2 linked regions of the Caulobacter sp. FWC2 genome follow. The protein of the gene in region 1 binds, or shares a complex with, the protein of each later gene. Links are inferred from orthologs where the notes say so. Each region holds a gene or a part of one and is shown in the gene's direction. Other genes may lie near its edges. The genes, in order: CSW62_RS10195 and dnaG.

Region 1 (9,785 bases):
CCTCTACATCAACCAGTCGGTCGGCGGGGTGACCACGGCCGTGCCGTTCGAAACCGGCACCTATCCGTCGGTCAGCACGGTCGGCCAAGCCCTGGGCGGCAAGCCGCTTGAGCCCGAGAAGTCCAAGAACTTCTCGCTGGGCGCGGTCTACCACAAGGGTCCGTTCGAGCTGACGGTCGACGCCTACCAGATCAATGTCGACAACCGCATCGTCCTGTCGGAAACCCTGACGGGCAGCGCCACCGCTGCGGCGGGCACCAACGCCCGGGTGATCTTCGACCTGCTGTCGCGATACGGCGCGTCGGCCGGCCGCATCTTCACCAACGGCGTCGACACCAAGACCAAGGGCGTCGACATCGTGGCGCGCTACCGGATCAACGACGAACAGGCCGGCACGTTCGACCTGACGGCGGCCGCCAATATCAACGACTTCAAGGTCAACCGCACACCGACCACCACGGTGCTGCCAACCCCGACCACGCTGTTCGGCCGCCAAGCCACGCTGCGCTTCGAGGAAGGCACGCCGCGCAACAAGGTCTCGCTGCAAGGCGACTGGAGCAAGGGTCCCTGGGGCGCCACCCTGCGCACCACCCTCTATGGCAACGTGCTGGCGCCCGGATCCGCCGCCGACGGCAGCGGCGACTGGCACACGGGCTCGCAAGGCATCGTCGACCTGGAGGCGCGCCGCCGCTTCGGCGAGCACACCACGGTGTCGGTCGGCGCGGACAACCTGTTCGACCAGTATCCCGACCAGGTGCCGCCGAACCTCAACACCAGCGGCGGCAACCCGTTCTCCAGCTTCTCGCCGTTCGGCTTCAACGGCCGCTTCTTCTACGGTCGCCTGGCGATCAACTGGTAGGCTGAAAGCCGCGCAAACGTTTGGGCCCGGAGAGCGATCTCCGGGCCTTTTCTCTTGGCAAAAAGTGCGATCGCACAGACCTTTCACCGCGTCCGTTTCTGACGCAACAGGCGTCAAAACATACACAGAACATCCTCAGATAAGCTCACACCTTTGGATGGCCCGACTGATCTGAGGCAAGCCTTGCCTCCGCCCTCGCGTTAAATTCCGCCGATGTCTCTCGTTCCCGCGCTCGACCTTGTTCTCCCCGGCCTTCCCGAGCCCACGATCAACGTGGCGCCGCACAACATGGAAGCCGAGCAAGCGCTGCTGGGCATTCTGCTCTACGACAACGCCGCCTACGAACGGCTGAGCGACAACCTGCAGGCCCGCTGCTTCTACGAGCCCTTCCACCAGCGCCTTTTCCAGTCGATCGAGACCCACGTCCGCAAGGGCCAGCTGGCCGAGCCGATCCTGCTGGCCGACGAGTTCAAGAAGGACCCCGCGTTCGAGGAGCTGGGCGGCCTGCGCTACCTGGCTGACCTCGTCGACCGCGCTCCGCCGGCGGCCAATGTCGGCGACTACGCCCGGGTGATCTTCGACCTGTCGCTGCGCCGCGAGCTGATCCGCATCGGCGGCGACATCGCCACGGCAGCGCAAGGCGGCAACGAGGAAAAGCGCACAGCCCGCGACCAGATCGAGTCGGCGGAACAAAGCCTCTACAGCCTGGCCGAGAGCGGCGCGGCCTCGTCAGGCTTCGTGACGTTCGGCGACGCCCTTCGCGGCGCGGTCGAGATGACGGCCGAAGCCTACAGCCGCGAGGGCGGCATGTCGGGCGTCGCGACGGACCTGGTCGATCTCGACCAGAAGATCGGCGGTCTGCACCCCTCCGACCTCGTGGTCCTGGCCGGCCGTCCGTCGATGGGCAAGACGGCGCTGGCGACCAACATCGCCTTCAACATCGCCAAGAAATACGCCTACGAGATCCAGCCCGACGGGACCAAGAAGACCGTCCAGGGCGGCGTCGTGGCCTTCTACTCGCTGGAAATGAGCGCCGAGCAGCTGGCCTTGCGTATGCTGGCCGACGCCTCCGGCGTGTCGGGCGACAAGCTCCGCAAGGGCGAGATCGACGCGTCCGAGTTCGGCCGGGTCCGCGACGCGGCCATGGAGCTGCAGGAAGCGCCGCTCTATATCGACGCCACCGGCGGTATTTCGATCGCCAAGCTGACAGCCCGCGCCCGTCGCCTGAAGCGCCAGGTCGGCCTGGACCTGGTCGTGGTCGACTACCTGCAGCTGGTCACCGGCTCGGATCTCGGCTCCAACGCCAACCGGGTTCAGGAAGTCTCGCAGATCACCATGGGCCTCAAGGCCCTGGCCAAGGAGCTGGCCTGTCCGGTCATCGCCCTCTCGCAGCTGTCGCGTCAGGTCGAGCAGCGCGACGACAAGCGGCCCCAGCTCTCCGACCTTCGGGAATCGGGCTCGATCGAACAGGACGCCGACATGGTGTGGTTCGTGTATCGCGAGGCCTATTATGTGGGCCGCGCCGAGCCGCGCGAAGGCACGCCCGAGCACCTGACCTGGCAGGAAGAGATGGACCGCCTGCACGGCCTGGCCGAGGTGATCATCGCCAAACAGCGTCACGGCCCCATCGGCACGGTGCGCCTGTCGTTCAACAGCGACACCACCAAGTTCGGCAATTTGGCCCGCGACCACTATTTCGCCCAGGCGCGGAACATTCCGTCGGACGAATAGCGCCGCAGATCCGATCTCTCCGGCGAAAGCCGGGGAAACTGCGTTGGGTGTTTGACTAAGGCGCGCGCCTCAAGCCACCGTCCCCGCCTCGCCCCCTGCCCCGACGAGTCACATGGACTTCAGCCCTCTGCCCACCTCCAGCCTGATCGGCGCCTTCCTGCTGGCGTTTCCGGCGCTGTTCTCGATCGTCAATCCGGTCGGGGCGTCGCTGATCTTCGATCAGGCCATGGCCGGGCGGGACCGCTCCGAGCGGCTACGGCTGGCGCGGCTGATCGGCTTCTACGCCTTCCTGGTGCTGCTGGGTTCGCTGCTGCTTGGCGGCTACATCCTCAACTTCTTCGGCGTCAGCCTGGGTGCCCTGCGGGTGGCCGGCGGCCTGGTGGTGGCGATCCGCGCCTGGGGCCTGCTGATGGACCCCCAGGAGCACGAGGACCGCAAGACCAGCCAGACCGAGCCGGCCCAAAGCCACGAGGACGTGGCGTTCTTCCCACTGACCATGCCGTTCACGACCGGTCCGGGCTCGATCTCGGTGGCCATCGCCCTGGCCTCCCAGCGACCTACCGAGGGCGCCAAGGTCGCGCCGTTCTTCCTCGGCGCCGGGCTGGCCGCGGCCCTGGTGGCGATCCTGGTCTGGCTGCTCTACAGCGCCTCGGGCCGGGTCATGCGCCTGCTGGGCCAGGGCGGCGCGAGGGTGCTGTCGCGGCTGGTGGCGTTCCTGCTGCTATGCATCGGCGTGCAGATCATGGCCTCTGGGGCGGAGAACCTGGTGGCGCGGTTCCTGGCCGTCCACCACGGTTAAGGCGTTGAACCGCGTGCCCGCGTCGGCTACGCCCCAACCGTGACCGACACCCGCATCATCATCGACCTCGACGCCTTGGCCACCAACCATGCGGCCCTGCGGGTCCGCGCTGGCGGGGCCGAGGTTGCGCCCGCGGTCAAGGCCGACGGCTACGGCCTGGGCGCGGCCCAGGTCGCCGATCGCCTGTGGGCAGAGGGCGCGCGCAGCTTCTATGTCGCCCGCCTGTCCGAGGGCGTGGCCCTTCGCGCTTCGCTGGGCGATCGGGACGCCGCCATCTACGTGCTCGACGGCGCCACGCCCGGTTCGGGCGACACGCTGGAGGGCGCGAAGCTGACGCCCGTGCTCAACAGCCTGCCCCAGGTCGAGGCCTGGAACGCCCAGGCACGCGCGGGCCGCCTGAAGGCCGCTTTGCACGTCGACACCGGCATGAACCGCCTGGGCCTTCGCCCCGAGGAGTTGAAGGTGCTGGTCGGCGCCTTTGATCGGCTCAAGCGGCTCGATATCGAGCTCGTCGTCAGTCACCTGGCCTGCGCCGACGAGCCGGGCCATCCGCTCAATGCGACGCAGCTGGAACGCTTCCAGGAAGCCGTCGCCCTGCTGCCGAACGCCCGGCGCAGCCTGGCCAACTCGGCGGGGATCTTCCTGGGCGAGGCCTGGCGCTTCGATCAGGCCCGGCCGGGGATCAGCCTCTATGGCGGCGGCCCCGAAGGTCGGCCGCATCCGGAGATCCGCGCCGTCGCCACGGTCGAGGCGCCGATCCTGCAAGTCCGCGTCGTGCCGCGCGGCGAAAGCATCGGCTACGGCGCCGGCTGGACGGCGACCGAGACCACCCGCGTGGCCATCGTCGCGGCCGGCTATGCCGACGGCGTTCCGCGCGCCGCCTATCCGCGCGGGACGGTCTGGTTCGACGGCGCCCAGCGGCCGATGCTGGGTCGCGTGTCCATGGATCTGATCGCCGTCGACATCACCGATTGCGACGCCGCCCGGCCCGGCGCGATGGTCGAATTGTTCGGTCCGAACCTGCCGATCGACGACGCGGCCGAGGCCGCCGGCACCACGGCCTACGAGCGTCTGACGCGATTGACGCTCCGCGCGACGCGCCGCTATGTGGGGACGCGGGGCGACTAGCCTTCAGCCTGCAATTGAGTTTCGCCCGGGGGCGCGTCGATGTCGGACCTGTACGAAGAAGCCAAGCGCGCGCTGCTGACCGCCGCGCGCCAGGAGGCCGGCTGGCGCTGGGTCGCCCTGGCTGTCGTGGTCGCCGCCATCGGCCTGTTCCATCATCTGATCGGCTTCAAGCTGATCGGCGCCCATGCCGACTTCTGGCGCGCGCCGCATAACGACATGGCCACCATGCTGGCCGGCCAGGAGGCGGTTTTCCGCCAGGCCTGGCGCTTCCCGCTGGTCGTCACCGACCGCCTGCTGAACCCAACCCTGCTGTCGACCGTCTATACCGACAGCATCCCCTGGATGACGGTCGCGCTGAAGGTTACGGGCCTGTGGCATTGGCTGAACGGCCTGGGCCTGTTCTTCCTCGTGTCCTACGCCCTGCAGCCGGTGGCCATGATCACCCTGCTCCGCGCCCTGAACGTCCGCCAGGTCGTGCTGCTGGCGATGGGCGGCCTGCTGGCCCTGCTGACGCCCGCCTTCCTGATGCGCCATGGCCACGTGGCCCTGAGCGGACACTGGATGGTGATCTTCGCCCTGGCCGCTGCGGTCGACAGCATTCGCCACGGCCTGACCTTGCGCCGCGCTGGCGTCTTCGCGGGCCTGGCAGTGCTGGCCATGGGCATTCACGCCTATCACCTGCCGCCGATCGGCTTCTGCTTCGCCGCGGCCATGGCCTCGGAGATCGCCCAGAAGCGCCCGAAGGCCTGGCTGAACTGCGCCAAGGCCGCGGGCCTGGTGCTGGGCGGCATGGTCCTGACCGCCGTCCTGCTGGGCTACGGCGTCGGCCAGGGCGCCGGCGGCGGCAAGAGCCCGATCATCGGCTACTACTCGATGAACATACTGGGTCCGATCCTGCCGCAGGGCTCGGCCCTGTTCGGCCAGACCTTCGAGGGCGGCTGGTTCAAGCAGACCCTGGACCCCAACGGCGGCCAATGGTTCGAGGGCTACAACTACCTGGGCGCTGGCGTGCTCTTCACGATCGCCGCCGGCGTCTTGCTGTCGGTGCGCCACGGCTGGCTGCCGACGCCCGCTCGCGTGTGGAGCCGCCGCTGGCTCCCGCTGGCCCTGGCCATGGTCGTGCTGACCCTCTGGGCCATCGGTCCCAATCCCTATCTGGCCCAGCGCCTGCTGTTCACGGGTCCGAAGCTGTCGGGCGTGTTCGAGTGGCTGAGCCTGTTCCGCGCCCATGGCCGCCTGTTCTGGGCCGCCGGCTACCTGCTGACCGCCGTCTCGATCGTGCAGATCGGCCGTTATGCCCGCCCCGTCACCCTGCTGGCCATCGCCGCGATCGCCGTCGGCCTGCAATGGGGCGACAGCCACGAGATGCGGGCCGGCGTACGCCACACCTTCAGCGAAGGCGCGCCGTCCTATCACCCGGTCGACCTCGAGAAATCGACGGTGCTGCACAACCGCCCCTGGGTGTTCGCTCCGACTTATTTCTGCGCGAACAACGTCATCGACCAGATGGAGATCTCGCAGCTCACCCTGGCGGCGGTGCGCACCGGCGGCACGTCGAACAGCGCCTCCACGGCCCGCGACCAGGGCATCGCGTGCCAGACGCCGGAAGACCTGTTCAAGGTCGCCGGCCCCAACGATCCGCGCATCACCGTGGTCATGGAAGAGAGCGCGGGCGCCGAGTACGGGCGCTTCACCCAGCGCACGGACTGCCACCGCTTCCTGCGCGGCCTGATCTGCGGCCAGGGGCTGGACAAGGTCCCGGGCCTGACCGAGATCGCGCCCTACGTCCCGAACGGCAGCCGCGTGCTGGCCCAGGTCAATTTCGACCAGGGTGTCAGCCCGCCAGAGCTGATCTCGGGCTGGTCGGCCGCAGATCCCAAGGGGATCTGGTCCAATGGCCCGCATTCGGTGATGACGATCAACGTCCCCAACCTCACGGCCGGCGCGCCGCTCATCGTCGAACTGCACGCCATGAGCTTCAACAAGCCGCCCGAGGTGATGCAGAAGATCGAGGTGTCGGTGAAGGGCCGCAAGCTGGTCACTTGGAACGTCGAGAAGGCCAACTGGCGCCCCTATCGGGTCAGCGTCCCCTCCGACCTCATCAAGCCTGGCGAGCCGCTGACGCTGGAGTATGCGATCGGCGCCCCCATGCCCTCGACGCCGGCAGACCCTCGCCGGATCGGCCTGGGCGTCGAAAAGGTGATCATCAGCCAGTAGGCGTCGCGCGCTACGGGGCGGCCAACGCCCGCAAGCGCGCGGCGTTGACCGTCTCGACGGCCGCCTTCAGCACGGTCGCGCTGTCGGCGGCGCCGTCAGCCGCGATGCTGTAGCGGTCGGCGGCGACCACGGCGTAGCGACCGGCCTTGGCGGTCTCGTCCCACTGCTCGGTGACGGTGCGGCCGGCGGCCGTGGTCACAGTCTCGTAGCCGGTGGCCGTACGACGCGTGCTGTTCGCGCCGACCGCGTCGTCGCTGGCGCCCACCGAACCGATCGCGCCCAGGTCCGCGACCTCCAGTGTGAAGCTCGCCGCGCCCTTGGCATAGCGAGCGCTTACCCTGGTCATGCCTGGCTCGGTTCCGGCCAGGCTCTGGACATTGCTGCGGACAAAGCCGCCGACCGTAGCCGGCAGGAGGGCCGGCAAGCTGGCCGGCGCCAGGGGCTTGGTTCCCTTCACCGCCGCCGCCTCGGCGCGGGCGGACTCCTTCTGCAATTGGCCGACCGTAACCTCGCCGCCATTGACCTCGACGCGCGCGGAGGCGTCCGTGTCCTTGGGCTGGGAGCGACCGCAGGCCGCCAGGGCCGCCATCGCCAGGATCGCCGCGCACCAGGCCTTGCTCCGCATCGTCTCGCTCCTCGACATTCGCCCTTATCCAAACGCATCGGCTCGCAGCTTGGCTGCGTCCGGCTTTGGCGCAGCGCCCCGCCACCCTGTAGTCTCCCTCTATCCGAGAATCAGGAGACTTCATGGCCCGCGACGGCGCCGTCTACGCCTGCCAGTCCTGCGGCGCGGTCCAGACCAAGTGGTCCGGACAGTGCCCTGCCTGCCAGAGCTGGAACACCCTGGTCGAAGAAGTCGGCGCCCGGCCGCCGGGCGCCCTGGCGACGACCAAGTCCACCCGCGTGCGCGGCCTGCAGTTCACCGGCCTGCAAAGCGACACGGCCCCGCCTCCACGCATTATGACAGGCGTCGACGAGTTCGACCGCGTCTGCGGCGGCGGCGTGGTCCCGGGCTCGGCCATCCTGATCGGCGGCGATCCGGGGGTGGGCAAGTCGACCCTGCTGCTCCAGGTCTGCGCCAGCGCCGCCCTGCGCGGCGTCTCCTGCGCCTATATCTCGGGCGAAGAGGCCGTGGAGCAGATCCGAGGCCGGGCCGACCGCATGGGCCTGGCCCAGGCCAATGTCAGCCTGGCGGCCGAGACCTCGCTGCGCGATATCCTGGATGGGCTGAAGCGCGACAACTTCGATCTCGTGGTCATCGACTCGATCCAGACGATGTGGAGCGACGCCCACGAGGCTGGCCCTGGCACCGTCACCCAGGTCCGCGCCTGCGCCACCGAGCTGGTGCGCCTGGCCAAGAAGAAGGGCGTGGCGATCCTGCTGGTCGGCCACGTCACCAAGGACGGCCAGATCGCCGGCCCGCGCGTGGTCGAACACCTGGTCGACGCCGTCTTGGCCTTCGAAGGCGAGCGTGGCTATCCGTTCCGCATCCTGCGCGGGGCCAAGAACCGCTTCGGGGCGACCGACGAGATCGGCGTCTTCGAGATGGGCGACGTCGGCCTGCGCGAGGTCAAGAACCCCTCGGCCCTGTTCCTCAATGAGGGCGGCGAACGCTCGGCCGGCGCGGCGGTGTTCGCCGGCATTGAGGGCTCTCGGCCCGTGCTGGTGGAATTCCAGGCCCTGGTCGCGCCTTCCGCGTATGGGACGCCGCGTCGCGCCGTGGTCGGATGGGACTCCGGACGCCTCGCCATGGTCCTGGCGATCCTGGAATCCCGATGCGGCCTTGGTTTTGGCGACAAGGACGTCTATCTGAACGTCGCTGGCGGCATCCGGATCACGGAGCCGGCGGCGGATCTCGCGGCGGCGGCGGCCCTGGCCTCCTCCGCTCTGGACGTCGCCCTGCCCCAGGACTGCGTCGTGTTCGGCGAGCTTAGCCTGTCGGGTGAAGTACGGCCCGTCAGCCGGATGGAGACGCGTTTGAAGGAAGCCGCGAAACTGGGATTTGGCCGGGCCCTCGGCCCGCTCTCGGGTCTTCCCGAAGGCGGCGGAGCCCTGCCGGTCGCGGGTGTCGCCCGTGTCGCGGACGCCGTCCGCCGCATCGGCGACGAGATCTGGAGCAGCCTGACGTGACGCCGTTCGACATCATCGCCGGACTGCTGCTGCTGATCTCCGGCGTCACTGGCTGGACGCGCGGCGCCTCGCGGGAGCTGACCTCGGCTCTGTCGTTCATCATCGCCGCCGCCATCTCGCTGTTCGGCCTGCGCATTTCGGGGCCCATCTTCCGCAGCCTCATGGACCCGGATTGGGCCGCCACGGCCGCCGCGATCGTGGTGGTGTTCGTCGTCTTCTTCCTGATCATCCGCCTGATCGGCGGCCAGTTGACCGCCAGCCTGCACGAGACCTCGGCCGGAACGCTGGACCGCGCGGTCGGTGCGACCTTCGGGGTGATCCGGGCCGTGGTCATCCTGGGCGTCTTCAACCTGCTGCTGCACCTGGCGACGCCGCCGGACCGCATGCCGCACTGGGTTGAGGATTCGATTTTCTATCCCTTGTCCGAAGCCAGCGGCACGGTGCTCAAGGTCTTCGCCCCGAAGGGCAAGGCCCTGGCCGGCAAGCTGGCCCCGGCGATCAAGGAAGCCGTTCATGAGGGCGGCGACAATACGTCCGGCGAGAAGTCGTCGGATAAAGGCTATGATGATGACCAGCGTCGGAAGCTCGACGACCTGGTGGAGAAATCGCGATGACCTTCCTGGGCCAGTCGACTGACCGCTATTCCTCGTCGCCTTGGCGCGACCCCGAGGACGACACCCTGCGCCTCGAGTGCGGCGTGTTTGGCGTCTTCGGCGTGCGTGACGCCGCCGCCATCGCGGCGCTGGGCCTGCACGCCCTGCAGCATCGCGGCCAGGAGGCCTGCGGCATCGCCGCCTTCGACGGCGCCCGCTTCCACACCGAACGCCACATGGGCCATGTCGGCGACGCCTTTACCGGCGCCGACCTCGTCCAGCGCCTGCCGGGCGCCCTGGCCATCGGCCACACCCGCTATTCCACCGC
Region 2 (16,756 bases), 2.2 Mb from region 1 along the record:
GCATCGCCCGCCTGCGCACCGCCTATATCAACGGCGCGCCGGTGAAGAACGCCGGCTTCGACTTCTCGGCCGACTACCGGTTCCGGGACGTGGTCGGCGGCGACCTGACCCTGGGCGGCAACGCCACCTACATCCAGAAGTACAAGGTCGGCGCCACCGTGGTGGAAGGCATCACGGTCGAAAAGGCCTTCGACGCCGTGGGCCTGCTGAACTACCAGACCACGGTCGTGCCGATCCCCAAGTGGAAGGGCGACGTCTTCGCCGAATGGAACATGGGCCCGCATAACCTGCGGCTGTCGGTCCACTACATCGGGTCCTACACCGACCAGCGCACCGCCCCGTTCGCGACCAACGCCTACAAGGACACCACCGGCGCGGGCGTTACGGTCAGCGAAGGCAAGACGATCAAGAAGCAGGTCCTCACGGATCTCGCCTACCGAGTCTTCCTGCCCTGGGACACGACGGCGACCCTGGCGATCACCAACCTGTTCGACAAGGACCCGTCCTACGCCCGCCTCGACCTGGGCTACGACCCGTTCACCGGCGACCCGCTGGGCCGCACCTACAAGGTCGGTCTGCGCAAGAAGTTCTAGGTCCTAGCGAACTCCCTCGAGCACGTGGGTAACTTGCGGCGCGCCCTTCGCGGGGCGCGCCGATTTCTTGTGGTCGCGATTGAGAGGTAATTTAACACGTCGATCTGTCGTGTTAGAAATTTCGCGTTTTTCAAACATGTGAGCGACGATAAGAAGTCTAGAGGGCAGACGGCGAAATAAATGGCACCGCACCCACTAGCCCCAGATTTCGAAGCTCTAAGCTGGCTGTGGAGTGCTCTGGACCGAGAGCATCGGCTAAGTCAGCTAGGCTGGTTGCCGCATGGCTCTACCCCATGGCGGATCATCGAAAAGCTGCCGGAAGCAGAAGTTTCGGCCGTTATGGCGCGCTTTTGCTGCGAGAACTGGTCAATCATCCGTCGATTTTTTGAGGAGTCGATCGATAAGTGCGAAGTTGATAGCGAGGCGAAAGCCACGTTTCGTGAGGCGTTAGAAGCTCATGAGATTGGTCTCTACCGGACTGTTCCGCGCAGGCTGTTCCCTGAAATCGAAAGGGTTTCAAGAATAGAATTTCCTGATGCTCCGCCAAGGAGCTTCGCAAGCCAGAGGGAACTTAGGGCCTGGCTGGGACACCTTCTTCCTCGCGATGTTGCTCCGCCTGGAATGGTTGGATGGGAGTTATCCAAGCGCCTGATGAGGCAGCTCTACAAAAACGCCGAAGATTCAGTGTCGTTAGATTCGATGCGGTTGGATCCAGTACCAAATCGACATGCTGCAATACATGGGTTGATTTCATACTCAACATTGCAGAGTAGCTTCAATGCACTGGTGATGACCGATTTCGCGTTTCAGGTCATCTGTGTCGTAAAGGAAAGGCGCAGACGTAAGGCATAGCTACGTCTTTGCGCTTGCCGCAGGTTCATCGCGTCGAGGCGGGCGGTTTGCTTGTGGGTGGACCTACGATCACGCTACCAATCGTCACCCGTCGATCGAAGGTCCGTCCATGTCCAAAGCCGCTCTCCTCGCCCTGGCCTCGGGCCTGATCCTCGCCAGCGCCGCGGCCGCGCAAGACAGCGGGCCGATCGATCCGGCGCGGCTGTCGGACATCACGCGGGAGCTCGCCTCCGACCGCTTCGCCGGGCGCGCGCCGGGCGGGGAGGGCGAGGCGCCGACGATCGAGTACATCAGCGCCCAGTTCAAGGCGCTGGGCCTGGAGCCGGCCGGCGACAACGGCGCCTGGACGCAAAAGGTGGCGCTAGTCCGTACACGGATCAATGGCCAGGCGACCCTGACGGTAGCGACCAAGACCGGCCCTGTGACCCTGAACCAGGGCGAGCAGTCGCAGGTCATGACCCTGCGCCCCGTCGACAGGGTCAGGATCGACAAGGCTCCGCTGGTCTTCGTCGGCTACGGCGTCGCCGCGCCGGAGCGGGCTTGGGACGACTTCAAGGGCGTCGACCTGAAGGGAAAGATCGCCGTCTTCCTGATCGGCGACCCGGACCTGGAGGCCGCGCCGGGCGAGCCCGTGGCCGGCAAGTTCGGCGGCTCGGCCGCCACCTACTACGCCCGCTGGACCTACAAGTACGAGGAGGCCGTGCGGCGCGGGGCGATCGGCGCCTTGATCGTCCACGAGAGCATGGGCGCCGGCTATGGCTGGACGACGGTCAAGGCCTCGAACGGCGAGGGCTACGACATCGTCCGGGCAGACCCCGCCAAGGACAAGCTGCTGCTGCAAGGCTGGATCCAGCGCGACGTGGCGGTCGATCTGTTCAAGCGTTCGGGCCTGGATTTCGAGGCGCTGAAACGCATCGCCCGCACCCCTGCTTTCAAGCCGGTGGTCCTGGCCGGCGCCAGCCTGTCAGCCGACTACGCCGTCAGCCACCAGGCGATGGACAGCGCCAATGTCCTGGCGCGCCTGCCGGGCGCCAAGCATCCGGACGAGACGGTGGTCTACGCCGCCCACTGGGACGCTTACGGCGTCGGCGCGCCGGATGCGCAGGGCAATACCATCCGCAGGGGCGCGGCCGACGACGCCATCGGCGTGGCCGCGGTGATCGAGGCGGCCCGCGCCTTCACCCAGGGCCCGCGCCCGGAGCGCTCGATCCTGTTCGCCGCCTGGACCGCCGAGGAGCGCGGCCTGCTGGGCTCGGAATACTACGCCAACCACCCGACCGCGCCGCTGGGCAAGACGGTGGCCAACTACACCTTCGACGTGCTGCAGACCGTGGGGCCGGCGCGCGACGTGGTGCTGGTGGGCGCGGGCCAGAACGCGCTGGAGGACGGCCTCGCCGCCCAGGCCGCCAGGCAGGGCCGGACCATCACCCCGGACGCCAAGCCCGAGCGGGCGCTATTCTACCGCGCCGACCACTTCTCGCTGGCCCGTCGCGGCGTGCCGGTGCTGCTGCTGATGGGGCTGGGCGGCGGGGCGGACCTGATCAAGGGCGGCCGCGCCGCCGGCGACGCCTGGGTCGCCGACTACACCAGCCGCTGCTACCACCAGCCCTGCGACGCCTGGAGCCCCGACTGGGACCTGCGCGGCGCCGCCCAGGACGTCGCCCTGACCTTTGAAGCCGGCAAGGCCCTGGCCAATTCCCGCGACTGGCCAGACTGGAAGGCGGGGTCGGAGTTCAAAGCGATCCGCGCCGAGACGGCGGGGGAGCGGAAGTAGGGGGGCTCCTCGGGTGGGCTACCCCCCGAAGATGAAGTCGGCCCTGTAGTAGCCCTTGGCCGGATCGATGATATCGACCGCGAACGGGGCCGAACCATCCGACAGATCGGCGAGCCAGGCGTCGTTGGACCGGGCCATCACGCCGACATGCTCCGTCGCGCCGGCCGCCAGCAGGAAACCCACCATGGCGGCCTTGGTGCCAATTCCGCTGGGACCGTCACCGCCGTAATAGGCCAGGTAGTCGACGCGCGTGTCGATCAGGCTGTGAACCTTGGCGTCGGTCGGCGTCCCGCCGAAGATCGTCCTGTAGGCTTCCTTGGTGGCGTCGAAGAGACTGAGCGCGCCGTACTTGGCCTCGAACGCCGCCCGGCCCTCGCCGTTCTTGCCCAGGTTCATCGCGAAGTTGATGTAGCGATTCACGGCGTCGAACGGGGCGTAATAGGCGCTGTTGAGGTTGTTGGCGTTGCCGCCGGCTGTCGACACCAGGAAGTCGACGCCGACCTGGGTCGGGATCTTTCCCGTGAAAAACTCGTAGCTGAGGGTCGCCACCGAGGTCGTCGAGATCGCGGCCTTGGTCAGGGCCGCATCCAGGGCCGTTGGGCTCATCTGACCCGTCGACACCTTGGGATACAGGTCGGCGAGCAGGGCCTGGGCCGCGGTCTCGTCCGGCCGGGCGCGCAGGACGCTGGCGACAGCCAGGCCAAGGCTCTGGGTCCCCAGGGTCAGGGTCTTGTCCGCGAAGGCGGCGAACTCGACGTTGCGCAGCGTGTCGACCTCGGTCGTGTGACCCGTCCGCAGGTCGGCGATCTTCCAGCCGGTCTCGTCGATCGTGATCTTGAACGACGAGGCCTTGTCGGCGTAGCGGGCCGTGTCGACCCCCGCGCCGCCGTCGATCACGTCGGATCCTTCGCCGCCGGTGATCACGTCGTCCCCGCCGCCGCCGCTCAATGTGTCGGCGCCGGTTCCGCCGGTCAGCGTATCCGCCAGGGCGCCGCCCGTGATGACGCCGGAGCCGACGATCTCATAGACGCCCAGGCCTGTGATGTTGACGAACTGGGCCGGCTGGACACCCAGGATATTGGCCAGGCGGAGGTGGTCGACACCGTCCAGCAACGCCACAGCGATGGGGCTGTGCGCCCCCGCCGCGCCGTCGTCGTCCCAGTAGAGGATGTGACTGCGCCCGTCGAAGGTCAGCAGGCCGGCGGATACGGCGGGCAAGGCGCCGCCCTGCAGGTCGGTGATCTGCAGCGTGTCCTGCGTGGGGTCGAAATCGGCCACCCAGTCGATACTGCCGTCCAGCCCGAACACGAAGCGATCGGCGCCGGCGCCGCCGGTCAGAACGTCGAAGCCGAAGCCGCCCGTGAGCGTGTCATTGCCCGCACCGGCCGAGACGCGATCCGGACCCGTCGAGCCAACCAGCTTGTCGTCGCCGGCCGTTCCCTCCAGGGTCTTGACGATGGCGGTACTGGTGATCATGGCGTCAAGGCCCATCAACCACTGGTCAACCGTCCCGTCGGCGCGGGTCGTCGTCTGGGCAATGATCGTCCCCAGGTCGTGAAAATCACCGGTCCCGGGGCTGGCGAGTTGGGCCAGTAGCTTGCCGTTGGCGTCGTAGAACCAGCTGCTCCAGTCCTGCTGAACGATCACCCCGCCGTTGATCAGAGGGATAAGGTGAGGCGCTGTCGGAAGGTCGACCGCATAGTCATAGCCGAAGGTCTTGATCAGCTGGCCGCTGGAGTTGAAGACGGCGCCGGACTGGATGCTGAAAACTGGCGAATATGACGCTTGGCGGGTGTCGCCGATGTAGACGATGTGGAAGCCGCCGAACGGCGAGGCCGCCAGGTCATACCCCTTGATGGTCGCGAAGCGGCCGGTGATAGGATCCGAGAACGCTCGGCCAACAACCACACGCTCACCGACCGGTTGCCGATTGGCGTCATATAGCTGGACGGAAAGCTCTATGCTGGGGCTACCGTTGAACGTCTGGGATCGCTCACTGGCGATCACATAGCCGCCGCCAACCAGCGGCACGAATGCTCCTAGTGTGTAACCCATACTCAATCCGCAATCGAAAGGCGCGACCTAGCGTCAGACCGACCTTAAGGTTGAGCTTAAGGCGCGTCCATCGGTTTCCCGGGTGCGGCCGTGATCGGTTTCTTGCTGGGCGAGGCAAGCGCGGGGATCGGGGCGACTTTAGCGTCGGCCCCGCCGATCCGCCCTACAGATAATCCAACATGCTCGGCGCGCCGGCCACCTCGCCGTCCGCGTTGAACATCTCCGCCAGCTTGTCGCTCGCGGCCTGCAGCTCGACCAGCTTGGAATAGACCTCTGGGGTCCAACCGGTGGCGTCGCGTTCCTCGGTGGTCATGCCGGCGTAGCGGGTGATCATCGCCTTGCCGAAGCCGCCGTCCGCGTCCGAGGCCGACTGGTAGCTGGCCTTGATGGCGTCGCTGTCGCGCTGGCGGATCTCGGCCTTGGCCTGGGCGATCTCGTGGCCTGAGAACTGCTCGTCCTTGTTCAGGGCCACCGCCGACAGCGAGCGGTCGTCGAAGCGGCGGAAGTCGATCGCGCCGCTGCTGCCGTCCTTGGCCGCGTCGGGGGCGACGGCCAGTTCGTACTGCTTGTCCAGCGCGGTGCGGACGTCGCCGGCCACCTTGCCGAAGTCGCGGGTCTTGGCCCCGGCGACGATGCTGCCGGTTTCCTTCATGTAGGCGGCGACGCTGTCGTTCTCGATGCCGGCGGGGGACAGGCCCGGGCGGGCGATGGCCTGCTTGCGGCCTTCGACCAGGGCGGCGCGCTCGGTGGTCCAGGCGGTGGAGGCCTTCTCCTCCGGCCCGGCGGCGTCCATCTGGTCGAGGGCGGCCTGGTAGAGGCTGGCATAGTCGCCGGTCAGCCGCGCCTGGGCGGCGGGGCTGGCGAGCGCGGTGTCGTGCTGGTCCTTCAAGGCGAGCGACGCGACGACCTGCTGGTCCATCGGGAACTGGCCGCCTTTGTTGCTGGCCACGGCGTAGAGGCTGCGGCGATCCATGCCGGAAAGGTCGATGGTCGCGTCGCCGTTGTTCAGGGCGCTCTTGGTTCCGGCCGCCTTCAGCAGGCTGGCGATCTGGGCGCGGGCGTCGGAGACCACCGTGTCGACGGTGCGGGAGTCGGTCTGGGCCTTCAGCGCGGCCTGGGCGGCGGCCGAGAGGGTGACATTGACCGCAGGCGTGTTGATTGTCGGGCTCTGGTCGCGGGTCGTGCCGTTGGCGGCGGCCTGCTGGGCGCGCTGCGCGGCCGTCTGCCCGGCGGTCAGGCCAGGGGCGTAGGTCGACGAATACGGATTGATCGTCGTCATGACGGCGGGGCTCGAAGCGACTCAGTCGCGTCAGGGTACAGCCGTCAGCGGGGGGAGGCGAGACTATGGTTAATAGGTCGCAACCTTTGGTCCGTCCTCGTCCTTCGACAGGCTCAGGATGAGGACTACTGTCTCGCCGTCGCCGGAGAAAACCTCATCCTGAGCTTGTCGAAGGACGGGGTTTTCGGTTCCTCGGCTTAGTTCAAGACCCCCGTCAGCAGCGGCCTGGCGAACAGCTCGGCCGCTTCTTCTCGTTCGAGCCCCGGCGTCCAGGCGCCCAGGCTGGCGGCGGCGTTCAGCATCGAGTTGATCATGTGGGCGGCGATGCTGGGGTCGATCGGGCGGACCGAGCCGTCGGCGATGCCGTCGGAGATGATCGAGGCGAAGCGCTGCCAGCCGCGCATGTAGCCGTCGGCCATGTCGTGGCGCAGGGTGTCGGGCAGGGCGCCCAGCGACGAGGCCCGCAGCAGCGGCCCGTGCTCGGACAGCTGATAGCTGGTCAGGCCGGCGGCGGTCGAGACCAGTCGGGTCCAGTTGTCGGTCGGCAGGTCGCGGGCGTCCAGCTGCGAGCGGCGGGTGACGGTGAAGGTGCGCTCGAAGCACTCGGCGACCAGGGCGTCCTTGTCGTCGTGGTGGTGGTAGAACGAGCCCTTGGTGACGTTCAGCGCCGCCGAGATTTCCTCGACCGAGGCGCCGCGATAGCCGCGCTGGTTGATCAGGCGGGTGGCGGCCACGAGGAAGGTCTCGCGCCACTCCAGGCCCTCGGGCGACACCGGGGTCGGGTCGGGCAGGGCGCGCGGGGCCCAGACCTGGCCGGCGGCGGGCAGGCCGTTCAGCAGGATGTCGCCCATCCGGTCGCGCACGCGGCCATAGTCGTCGACATCGTAGCGGCGCAGCCAGCGGCCCGACCAGAACACCTGCTCCATCAGCAGATGGGTGCGGGCCGTGCGCTGGCGCTTGTCCAGGTGGGCCAGGCTGGGATCGTCGAAGAAGCCGCGCACCCGGCGGAACAGGTCGTTGAAGGCGTTGACCACCGAGCCGCGCAGGGGCTCCTTCAGGGCCTTGATCTCGGCGAAGCTGGTCAGGGGCGTGGCCTCGCCCAGGCGGACCCGGCGGTTCAGATCGAGGTAGAGGTCCAGGAACTTCAGGATGCGCGCGGCGGGCGCGGCCTCGGCGGCGGCCTCCTCGACCATGGCCTCGAAGCGTTCCAGGCCGCGCATGAAGCAGGCGGCGGCAAGGTCGTCCTTCTTGCGGTAGTAGTAGGTGACGCTGGTGGTGTTCAGCCCGACATTGGCGGCGACGTCGGCCAGGGTCATGCCGCGCACGCCCTGGCGGTTCAGGATGGCCGTAGCCGCCGCCAGGATGCTCTCCTTCTTGCGGGCGTAGCGCGCTGTCGCCGCCCCCGCGACCCGACCGTCATCCATCGTCACATCCCCAAGTCCCGTCACCAAAAATCGGCGGCCGCGCCGGTGACTGGACTGTCCGGTCCAATCTAGGCGCGAGGAGGGCCGGCTTAAAGGGCGCTCCGTCCGTCGAGGGACAATTGGCGCTGACCTAGCGTCAGGGTTTGTCAGGAATGTTTCAGCGCGGCGGGTTTTGACACGGCTTCGCGGGCCATCTCGGTTTCGACCAGATCCAGGAACCTGCGACCGACCAGGCCGCCGGTCTGGCTCTCGACCTGTTCCAGCACCACGACGTCCGAGGCGATCAGGTCGTTCAGCACGATTTCCGGCGTCGCGGTCAGCGGATAGGCGACACCGTCGCGGTACTCGATGGGCGCCAGGGTCAAGTAGCCATAGTTCCGCGCCCGCCGGGCCAGTCGGGCCTGGGTCAGGAACAGGGCCAAAGGATCGAAGAAGCTGTCATTGACGGCGGTGACCGTGAACGCGCCCGAGCCGGGCGGCCCGACGGGGCGTGGGGTGACCGCCGGGGCTTTCCAGCCCTTCGGCGGCTGGCGCAGATTCAGCAGGCTCGAGAGATCGCGGTCCAGGCCGACCTCGTCCGGCGCCTGGGCGATGTCCCAGTCCAGCGCCGGCGTGGCCAGGCCCTGGCGGTTCAGCTCGCCGACGAAGGCGCGCGCGGCCAGGGCGACGCCCAGCTGGTTCCAGTGGATGCCGTTGCGGGGGAACATCTCGTAGCCGAGCTTGCCCCGCTGGGCCTCCAGGGTGGCGCGGCCGTCGACCCAGTGGATGCCCGCTTCGGTCAGCGCTCGCCTGGCGGCGGGATAGACGCTGTCGCGCTTGGCCGCGCAGGGATAGCTGGCGGGAACAAGGTCCGGGAACCAGGTCGTCTTGATCGGGGCCAGCACGTAGACGAATTTCTGACCGCGCGCCTCGAACCAGTCCTGGGCCCGGCGCAGGCGGCGGGCGTAGTCGGGCATGGCCGCGACGTCGACCTTCAGCTTCAGCCCGCAATGGGCTTCGATATAGCTCTCCTCGAACAGCGCGCCCTTGCGGCCCCGGATAATCGAGCCCGAGGCCATGGACGAGGTCCCGAAGGCGTTCCATTGGGCCTGATTGTAGGCGCGGACGATGGCTGGGCGCGGCGGGAGGGCGGCGGCGGCGCGAGCCTCGGCGGCCTTCTGGTACTCGCCATGCCAAAGGGCGGCGGGCGTCAGGGCGATCTTGTCCGGCGGCAGCTGCATGCCCAGCAGGCTCGTGTCGGCGGGCCGTTCCTTCAGGGCCGAGGCGCCGATCGCGCCGAGGCCGGCCAGCACGGCCAGGGCCAGGATCCGGGGCGTCCAGGTGAGCAAAGCGCGCATGGCCTAGAACCGGAAATAGAGGAACGGGTTGAACGTCGTCGTCACGGCCTTGGCGATGGCCAGAACGCCCAGCAGGACGATGGCCAGCGACGCGGCGGCCCGGGCGGCCGGGATCGCGGCGGCGCGCTCGGTCAGGGTGCGGACCAGCGGCGTCGCCGCGACCAGGGCGCCGATCAGGCCGATGGCCATGGCCGCGGCCTCGTGGCTGCGCACCGCCAGGAACTGGCCTTCCAGACCCGGCCGCGCCATGGCGCCCAGCACCGCGCCCAACTGCGGCAGGCCGTGGCTGCGGAAGATCGCCCAGCCGATCATGACCAGCACCAGCGTGCCGGCCACGCGCATCGGCGAGGGCAGGCGCTGGGTCCATGTCCACCAGCTCTGGCGATCAAGCACCATGAACGCCCCATGCCAGACGCCCCACAGCACGAAGGTCCAGGCCGCCCCATGCCACAGACCCGACAGCAGAAAGCAGAGCCACAGGTTCAGATAGGTCCGCGCCGCCCCATGCCGGTTGCCGCCCAGCGGGATGTACAGATAGCTGCGGATCCAGGTGGTCAGCGAGATGTGCCAGCGCTTCCAGAACTCGGTGAAGCTCGTCGCGCCATAGGGATGGGCGAAGTTCTCTCGCAGGCGGAAGCCGAATATCCTCGCCAGGCCCAGCGCCATGTCGGAATAGCCGGCGAAGTCGAAATAGATCTGCACGGTAAAGGCCAGCACGCCGATCCAGGCGCCGGCAAAACCGATCGGACCGTTGGCGGGATCGAAGGCGCGGTCGGCGACCTGGCCGCAGACGTCGGCGATCAGCACCTTTCGCGCCAAGCCCCACAGGAAACGCAGCAAGCCCCAGGTTCGGTCGTCCCAGTCCGCGCGGCGTTCGCGCAGGGCGTCGTCGATCTCGTGATATTTTATGATCGGCCCGGCCAGGACCTTGGGAAAGAAGAACACGAACAGCAGGTAGTCGCGCAAGGACCGGACCCGCTGGCTTTCGCCCCTGCGCAGGTCGACCAGATAGGTGATCTTCTCGAAGACGATGAACGACACGCCCAGCGGCAGGGCGAGGTTCAGGTGCGGCAGCGGTGCGACGCCCAGGGAAGAGAGGGGGGCTGGACGGAGTCGATCAGAAAGTCGGCGTACTTGTAGACGAACAGCAGCAGGATGTTGGCGCTGACCCCGACGGCCAGCCAGCGGCCGCCCTCCGGTCCAGGCCGGGTGACCCTATGGCCAAGGCCATAGTCCAGCAGCGCCGAGGCCAGGACGACGAGCACCGCGACCGGCTCGCCCCACGCGTAGAACAGCAGGCTGGCGACCAGGAGGACGGCGTTCTTCAGGACCCGGGGCGCGAGGACATACAGCAGCAGCGCCGGCGGCAGAACGAAGAACAGGAACAGCGGCGACGAAAAGAGCATGGACCCCCGGCTCGACTTCCCGGGCGAGGGTTAGCGGCGGCGCGGCGGTTTGAACAGGGGGACGACCGTAATCCCGATCAAGAAGCTCTCAGCGTCGCCGCGGGTTCGGCGGTCAGGGCCCGGACGATGGCTTGGGTCAGGGCCAGAGGCGACAATGGCTTGGCGATCGCCCCGTCCATGCCGGCCGCCAGATAGCTGGCCTGCTGGTGGGCCAGGGCGTTGGCGGTCATGGCCAGGATGGGAACCTTGCCGGCCGAGCCCTTCAGGGCGCGGATGCGCTGGGTGGCCTCGATCCCGTCCATGACGGGCATCTGGATGTCCATCAGGATCAGGTCAAAGCCCGCGCGGGCCGCGGCCACGCCCTGGACCCCGTCCTCGGCGGTGGCCACCCGGGCGCCCAACGCCTCCAGCATGCGGCTGGCGATCAGGCGGTTGGTGGCGTTGTCCTCGACCAGCAGCACATTCAGGCCTTCGAACAGCGCGGCGTCGGGCTCGTCGGTATGCGCCGCCGGTTCGGCGCAGGCGTCGGCCTCGACCTCCAGCCAGAAGGTCGAGCCCTTGCCCTGTTCGCTGGTGAAGCCGACCTCGCCGCCCATCATCTCGGCCAGGCGGCGGCAGATCGACAGGCCCAGGCCCGAGCCGCCGAAACGGCGGGTGGTCGAGCCGTCGCCCTGCCGGAAGCGTTCGAACAGGCGCTTGCCGGAGTCCTGGTCGATGCCGACGCCGGTGTCGGTGATCTCGAAGCGCAGGCGCAGCTTGCCCTCAGCGCGCTGGCCCGAGAGGCGCGCGACGACGCCGCCCTCCAGCGTGAACTTCACGGCGTTGCCCAGCAGGTTGAACAGGGCCTGGCGCAGGCGCAGCGGATCGGTGGCCGCCCAACCCAGCTCGCCCTTCTCGCCTCGGCGCGGCGCCTCGACGCGAAGATAGAGGCCCTTCGACTCGGCCTGGGGCCGCAGCATGTCGGCGACGCCGGCCAGCAGCTCGGCCGGATCGACCGGCTCGGAGCCCAGCTCCAGCTTGCCGGCCTCGATCTTCGAGAAGTCGATGATGTCGTTGAGCAGCTCCGACAGCATCTCACCGCAGCCCAGCGCCTCGTTCAGCAGCCGGCGGCCGTCGTCGGTCAGCGTCTCGGTCTTCAACAGGTGCAGCACGCCCAGCACGCCGTTCATGGGGGTGCGGATCTCGTGGCTCATATTGGCCAGGAACTGGCTCTTGGCCTCGGCCGCGCCCAGGGCCGCGTCGCGGGCCTCGACCAGCTCGGTGACGTCCTGGCTGATGCCGATGACGTCCCAGGCGTTCGGACTGGCGCCGCGCACGCCGCGCCAGGCGCAGTGCATGTGCGCCCAGTTGTCGGTCGCGGGATCCAGGTACCGGTAGTCGATCTCGACATGCTCGCCGGTGCGCAGGGTATGGGAGAAGACCTCCCAGACACGCTCGCGGTCCTCGGCGTGGATCGACATCGTCATCTCGGCGATGGTCATGGTCCGCACCCCGCCTTGCGGCGCGCTGGGCGTGGGGATGTCCTGCTCGAAGACGTAGACGCCCTTGCGCGGATCGAAGCGCCAGACATAGACGCCGGCGGCGCTGCGGACCAGTTCATTGGAGCGCTCGGCCTGCTGGCGGGCGATCTCGCGGGCGCGCTCCTCGCTGAAGTCCTGGTAGACGATCATCAGGCCGCCGCCTTCCAAGACCTTGGACTTCGAGCGCACCCAGAGCCAGCCGCCGCCCTTGCGGGCCAGGCGGTGCTCGCCGGACGCCTGGCCGGTCGCCTCCAGCGCCCGCCCGATGTCCTCGATGACCGGCCTGTCGTGCAGGTGGAAGAAGTCGTGCATGTGCCGGCCGACCGACTCGGCGGGCGACCAGCCGGTCAGCTGCACCCAGGCGGGATTGACCCGGGCGATCGTTCGGCCGTCCAGGACGACGAACATGTCGAGGCTGCTCTGGAAGAACCAGTCGGCGGCCGCGGCTTCAATTCTGGAGGCAGCCTCGGCGTCCAAGACCTTGCCCATCCCCGTTTCCTCGTTTTCAATCGATACTCGCAGGATCGGGTAAAGTTTACGTTGCGGCAAAAAGCCCCGTCTTCGATTTCGATTTAGCGGTACGCAAACACGACCAGAGCAGGTCGGAAGGGGAGACCAGGATTTTGAGCACGCCAGAAGCCGTCGGACTATCGAGCGAGCGATTGAAGCGCATCGATAGCTTCATCCAGTCCAAGTATATCGACACCGGAAAACTGCCCTGCGCCCTTACCCAAGTCTGGCGGCGCGGCCAACTGGCCTACACCTCGGTGCTGGGCAGCGCTGATGTCGAGCGGGGAAAGCCGCTGAAGGCCGACAGCCTGTTCCGCATCTACTCAATGACAAAGCCGGTCACGAGTGTGGCCTTCATGATGCTGGTCGAGGACGGCCTGGTGTCGCTGGACGATCCGGTGCACCGCTTCATCCCGGCCTGGCGCGACCTGGGCGTGTTCGCCGCCGGAGTCGAAGGCGCGTTCCAATCGAAGCGCGCCAGCGAGCCGATGCGGACGATCGACCTGCTGCGGCACACCTCGGGCCTGACCTATGGCTTCCAGCAGCGAACCAATGTCGACGCGGCCTATCGCAAGCTGAAGCTGGACGGCGTCGACAGCGAGGGCGGCCTGCAAGGCTTCGTCGACACGCTGGGGACGGTGCCGCTGGAGTTCTCGCCGGGCGAGGCCTGGAACTATTCGGTCTCGACCGACGTGCTGGGCTATCTGGTCGAGAAGATATCGGGGGTGCCGTTCGACGTCTTCCTGAAGACCCGAATCTTCGACCCGCTAAAGATGGTCGACACCGGCTTCTTCGTGCCTGAAAGCCAGCGCGAGCGCTTCACCGCCTGCTACGCCCTGACCCCCTCGGGCCGGGTGGTGCTGCAGGACGATCCGGAGAAGAGCCGCTACTTCAAGGATCCGTCGATGAAGTCGGGCGGCGGCGGCCTGGTCTCGACGGCCGACGACTACATGCGCTTCTGCCGGATGCTGCTGAACGGCGGCGAGCTGGGCGGCGCGCGCCTGCTCAGCCCCAAGACCATCAAGCTGATGACCATGAACCACCTGCCGGGCGGCAAGGAGCTGGTCCAGGTCTCCAAGTCGCTGTTCAGCGAGGCGGTGTTCGAAGGCCTGGGTTTCGGCCTCGGCTTCGCCATGACCATCGACCAGGCCCGGACCAAGAACCTGGGCTCGCTGGGCGAGTATTTCTGGGGCGGCATGGCCTCGACGGCGTTCTGGATCGATCCGGTCGAGGACCTGGCGGTGGTGTTCATGACCCAACTGATGCCGTCGACCTCGTACCCGATCCGCCGGGAGCTGCGGACGCTGGTCTATTCGAGCTTCACCGAAGCGGCAGGGTAGAGGGCTCCCCGGCAATGCGGGGGCGCTGTCACGAGCGAGGGGGGCTATGTTCCTAGGGCCGAGCTTTGATCGGTTAATCTGTGGGTAACTTGTGCGGGACTCGCCATATGGCTATGGACGCCCGCCCACGTCCGGTTCTGGCGAGGCGGCTCGCCAGATAAGGTGTCGGGTTCAAACCCGTGAAGTACCGCCCACCTCAATGCGTTTCGACGACCGCTTCCTCGAAGAACTGAAGTCCCGCCTTCGCCCGTCCGACGTCGTCGGCAAGACGGTGAAGCTGCGCCGGCAGGGGCGTGAGTATGCGGGGCTGTCGCCGTTCACCAAGGAGAAGAGCCCGTCGTTCTTCGTCAATGACGAGAAGGGCTTCTATCACTGCTTCTCCAGCGGCAAGCACGGCGACATCATCAGCTTCCTGCAGGAGACCGAGCGGCTGACCTTCGCCGAGGCGGTGGAGCGCCTGGCGGCCGAGGCCGGCATGAGCCTGCCTGCCGTCGACCCGCACGCCGCCCGCGAGGAACAGAAGCGCTCGTCTCTCGGCGACTGGATGGAGCTGGCGACCGCCTGGTTCGAGAGCGAGCTGCGCCGGCCCGTCGGCCAGGCCGCCCGCGCCTATCTGGAAAAGCGCGGCCTGCCCGAGACCGAGTGGAGCCGCTTCCGCATCGGCTTCGCGCCCAACACCCGCACGGGCCTCAAGGACTATCTGGTCGCCAAGGGCGCCAAGCCGGGCGATCTGGTCGACGCCGGCGTGCTGATCTCGCCCGAGGACGGCGGCCAGCCCTATGACCGCTTCCGCGACCGGATCATCTTCCCGATCACCGACAGCCGGGGGAAGGTGGTGTCGTTCGGCGGGCGGGCCATGGATCCCAACGCCCGCGCCAAATACCTGAACGGTCCCGAGACCGGTCTCTTCCACAAGGGGCGGGTGCTGTACGGCCTGTTCGAGGCCCGCAAGATCCTGCACGAGGGCCAGAGCGGCGGCGGCAAGCCGCCGATGGTGGTGGTCGAGGGCTATATGGACGTCATCGCCTGCCAGCGCGCGGGCGTGCCGGCGGTGGCGGCCATGGGCACGGCCCTGACCGAGGAGCAGATGGAGGGCCTCTGGCGCCTGCATCCGACGCCCACCCTGTGCTTCGACGGCGATAAGGCCGGGCAGCGGGCGGCCGACCGCGCCATCGACCGCGCCCTGCCGCTGCTCAAGCCCGGGCGCTCGTTCCTGTTCTCCATGCCCGTGGGCGGCAAGGACCCCGACGACGTGCTGCGCGAGCAGGGGCCGGCGGCCCTGAAGGCCCAGCTTTCCGACACCAAGCCCTTCGTCGAGGCCCTGTTCGACCGCGAGAAGGCCGTCGAGCCCTTCGACACGCCCGAGCAGCGCACAAACCTCAAGGTCCGCCTGCGCACCCTGGCGGCGACCATCGCCGACAAGGACCTGGCCCACGCCTATAAGGAAGAGCTGCTGGACCGCCTCGACGAGATGCGGGCGGCGCGGCGGGTCAAGACCGACGCCAGCGACGCGGGCCGGCAGCTGTCCCGCCAGCGCTGGGACAACACGCCCCGCAAGGGCGGCTGGGGCAAGCCTCGGATCGAGGGCTCCACGGCCGAGGGCCGCGCGGCCGCCCAGGCCCTGCAGCACGCCCCCAAGCCCTTCTCGGCCGCCCTGCTGATCGCCGCCATCCGCGATCCCAAGGTCGTCGACGACCGCATCGAGGTGCTGATGAACCAGGGCCTGGGCGACGCGCGCCTGGACGGCATCGCCCAAGAGCTGGTGAACCTGCGCATGGAGGCCGACCATGTCGAGACCGGCATGCTGCGCGGCCGCCTGGCCTCGGTCGGCTACGACGCCGGGGTCCTGGCGCTGCTGGAGCGTTCCGCTTCCGGCGTCAAGGCGCTGGATGTCGGCCAAAGCGCCGCCCAGAACCCGGAAGAAGCCATCCGCGTCCTCTGGTCGCAGGCCTTCGACCTTCTGATCCGCCTGACGGCCCTGGAGCGGGCGGTCGACGACGCCAAGATCGACCTGGTCGATGACAGCGATTTCCAGACCCTGCTGCGCCTGAAGACCGAAAGGGACGCGGTCAAGCGCCTGATCGACAGCGGCGGATGGACCGATCCGGAGATGGTTTCGCAGGTCTTGCACTAGCCTCCGTCCGTCCCGGACAGGGTCGGGTTGTCGCAAATGTTTGCAGTAGCGGGGCCGTGCCATCTTGACACCGGCGTCACCCAAAGCCATTTGCCGACTCAAGGATTTGCCAAGCAGCTGATTGACATCGCTCGGGCCGCCGTTGCGCGCGCCCTCATCGAAACAGGATGTCACCCTCGCCGCGGCCCCAGGTCCCCAGCGGTCGCCGACCCGATCAGGGAAAGCGTCAGGCCGCGCCCACGCCATATGGTCTCCGCCGGGTCTCTCGCGGAGCGCTTCCACATGGACAGCCCGGGCGCGTCTGGCGAATTCTGACGGGAACGTGATCCCTGGGAAAGCGCTGACTCAGAACCCTGACTTGCTGGGGGAAGCGCGCGACGGGCAGGCGACTCCTTTTCGATACGGATTTTTTCGGCGCCGCTCTTGCACGACGGCGGTGTCGATTTCGGAGAGCTTGATGAGCAACAATTCCTCGGCCGAGACGGAAGCGCCCGAAACCAACGGCGGTGACGGCCCCCTGCTCGACCTGACC

Evidence for each region.
Region 2: the proteins of CSW62_RS10195 (region 1) and dnaG are in contact, whole or in part, in a crystal structure (PDB 2R6A), measured with the Geobacillus stearothermophilus proteins. The link is inferred for Caulobacter sp. FWC2 from one-to-one orthologs. Residues at the interface, in WP_033016901.1 of Geobacillus stearothermophilus: Ser13, Glu15, Ala16, Gln18, Glu91, Leu92, Asp94, Ala95, Val96, Pro97, Thr98, Ala99, Ala100, Asn101, Tyr104, Tyr105, Ile108; in WP_049624496.1 of Geobacillus stearothermophilus: Lys456, Leu457, Leu458, Pro459, Ala460, Asn463, Ala464, Leu467, Leu535, Leu536, Ile537, Ala538, Gln544, Glu545, Asp548, Tyr549, His552.

What each region holds. Positions count from the first base shown.
Region 1 is NZ_PEBF01000001.1:2,120,895-2,130,679, reverse strand. Bases 426-3,331 are described here. They hold CSW62_RS10195 (replicative DNA helicase), read left to right. Parts: upstream 426-1,072; coding sequence 1,073-2,590; downstream 2,591-3,331. Other genes in these bases: CSW62_RS10190 (MarC family protein), read left to right, coding at 2,703-3,331; CSW62_RS10200 (TonB-dependent siderophore receptor), read left to right, coding at 426-859. Also shown: more of CSW62_RS10200, read left to right, coding at 1-425; more of CSW62_RS10190, read left to right, coding at 3,332-3,389; alr (alanine racemase), read left to right, coding at 3,429-4,517; CSW62_RS10180 (hypothetical protein), read left to right, coding at 4,557-6,734; CSW62_RS10175 (hypothetical protein), read right to left, coding at 6,745-7,359; DNA repair protein RadA, read left to right, coding at 7,482-8,864; CSW62_RS10165 (CvpA family protein), read left to right, coding at 8,861-9,478; purF (amidophosphoribosyltransferase), read left to right, coding at 9,475-9,785. UniProt on the Escherichia coli protein: The main replicative DNA helicase, it participates in initiation and elongation during chromosome replication. Travels ahead of the DNA replisome, separating dsDNA into templates for DNA synthesis.
Region 2 is NZ_PEBF01000001.1:4,354,634-4,371,389, reverse strand. Bases 13,877-16,756 are described here. They hold dnaG (DNA primase), read left to right. Parts: upstream 13,877-14,289; coding sequence 14,290-16,224; downstream 16,225-16,756. Other genes in these bases: rpoD (RNA polymerase sigma factor RpoD), read left to right, coding at 16,682-16,756; CSW62_RS20680 (serine hydrolase), read left to right, coding at 13,877-14,090. In the rest of the region: CSW62_RS26230 (hypothetical protein), read left to right, coding at 774-1,445; CSW62_RS20715 (M20/M25/M40 family metallo-hydrolase), read left to right, coding at 1,555-3,219; CSW62_RS27335 (calcium-binding protein), read right to left, coding at 3,238-5,250; CSW62_RS20705 (hypothetical protein), read right to left, coding at 5,438-6,553; CSW62_RS20700 (TetR/AcrR family transcriptional regulator), read right to left, coding at 6,751-7,977; CSW62_RS20695 (hypothetical protein), read right to left, coding at 8,124-9,314; CSW62_RS20690 (MBOAT family protein), read right to left, coding at 9,318-10,355; CSW62_RS26645 (hypothetical protein), read right to left, coding at 10,376-10,720; CSW62_RS20685 (hybrid sensor histidine kinase/response regulator), read right to left, coding at 10,798-12,729; more of CSW62_RS20680, read left to right, coding at 12,864-13,876. UniProt on the Escherichia coli protein: RNA polymerase that catalyzes the synthesis of short RNA molecules used as primers for DNA polymerase during DNA replication.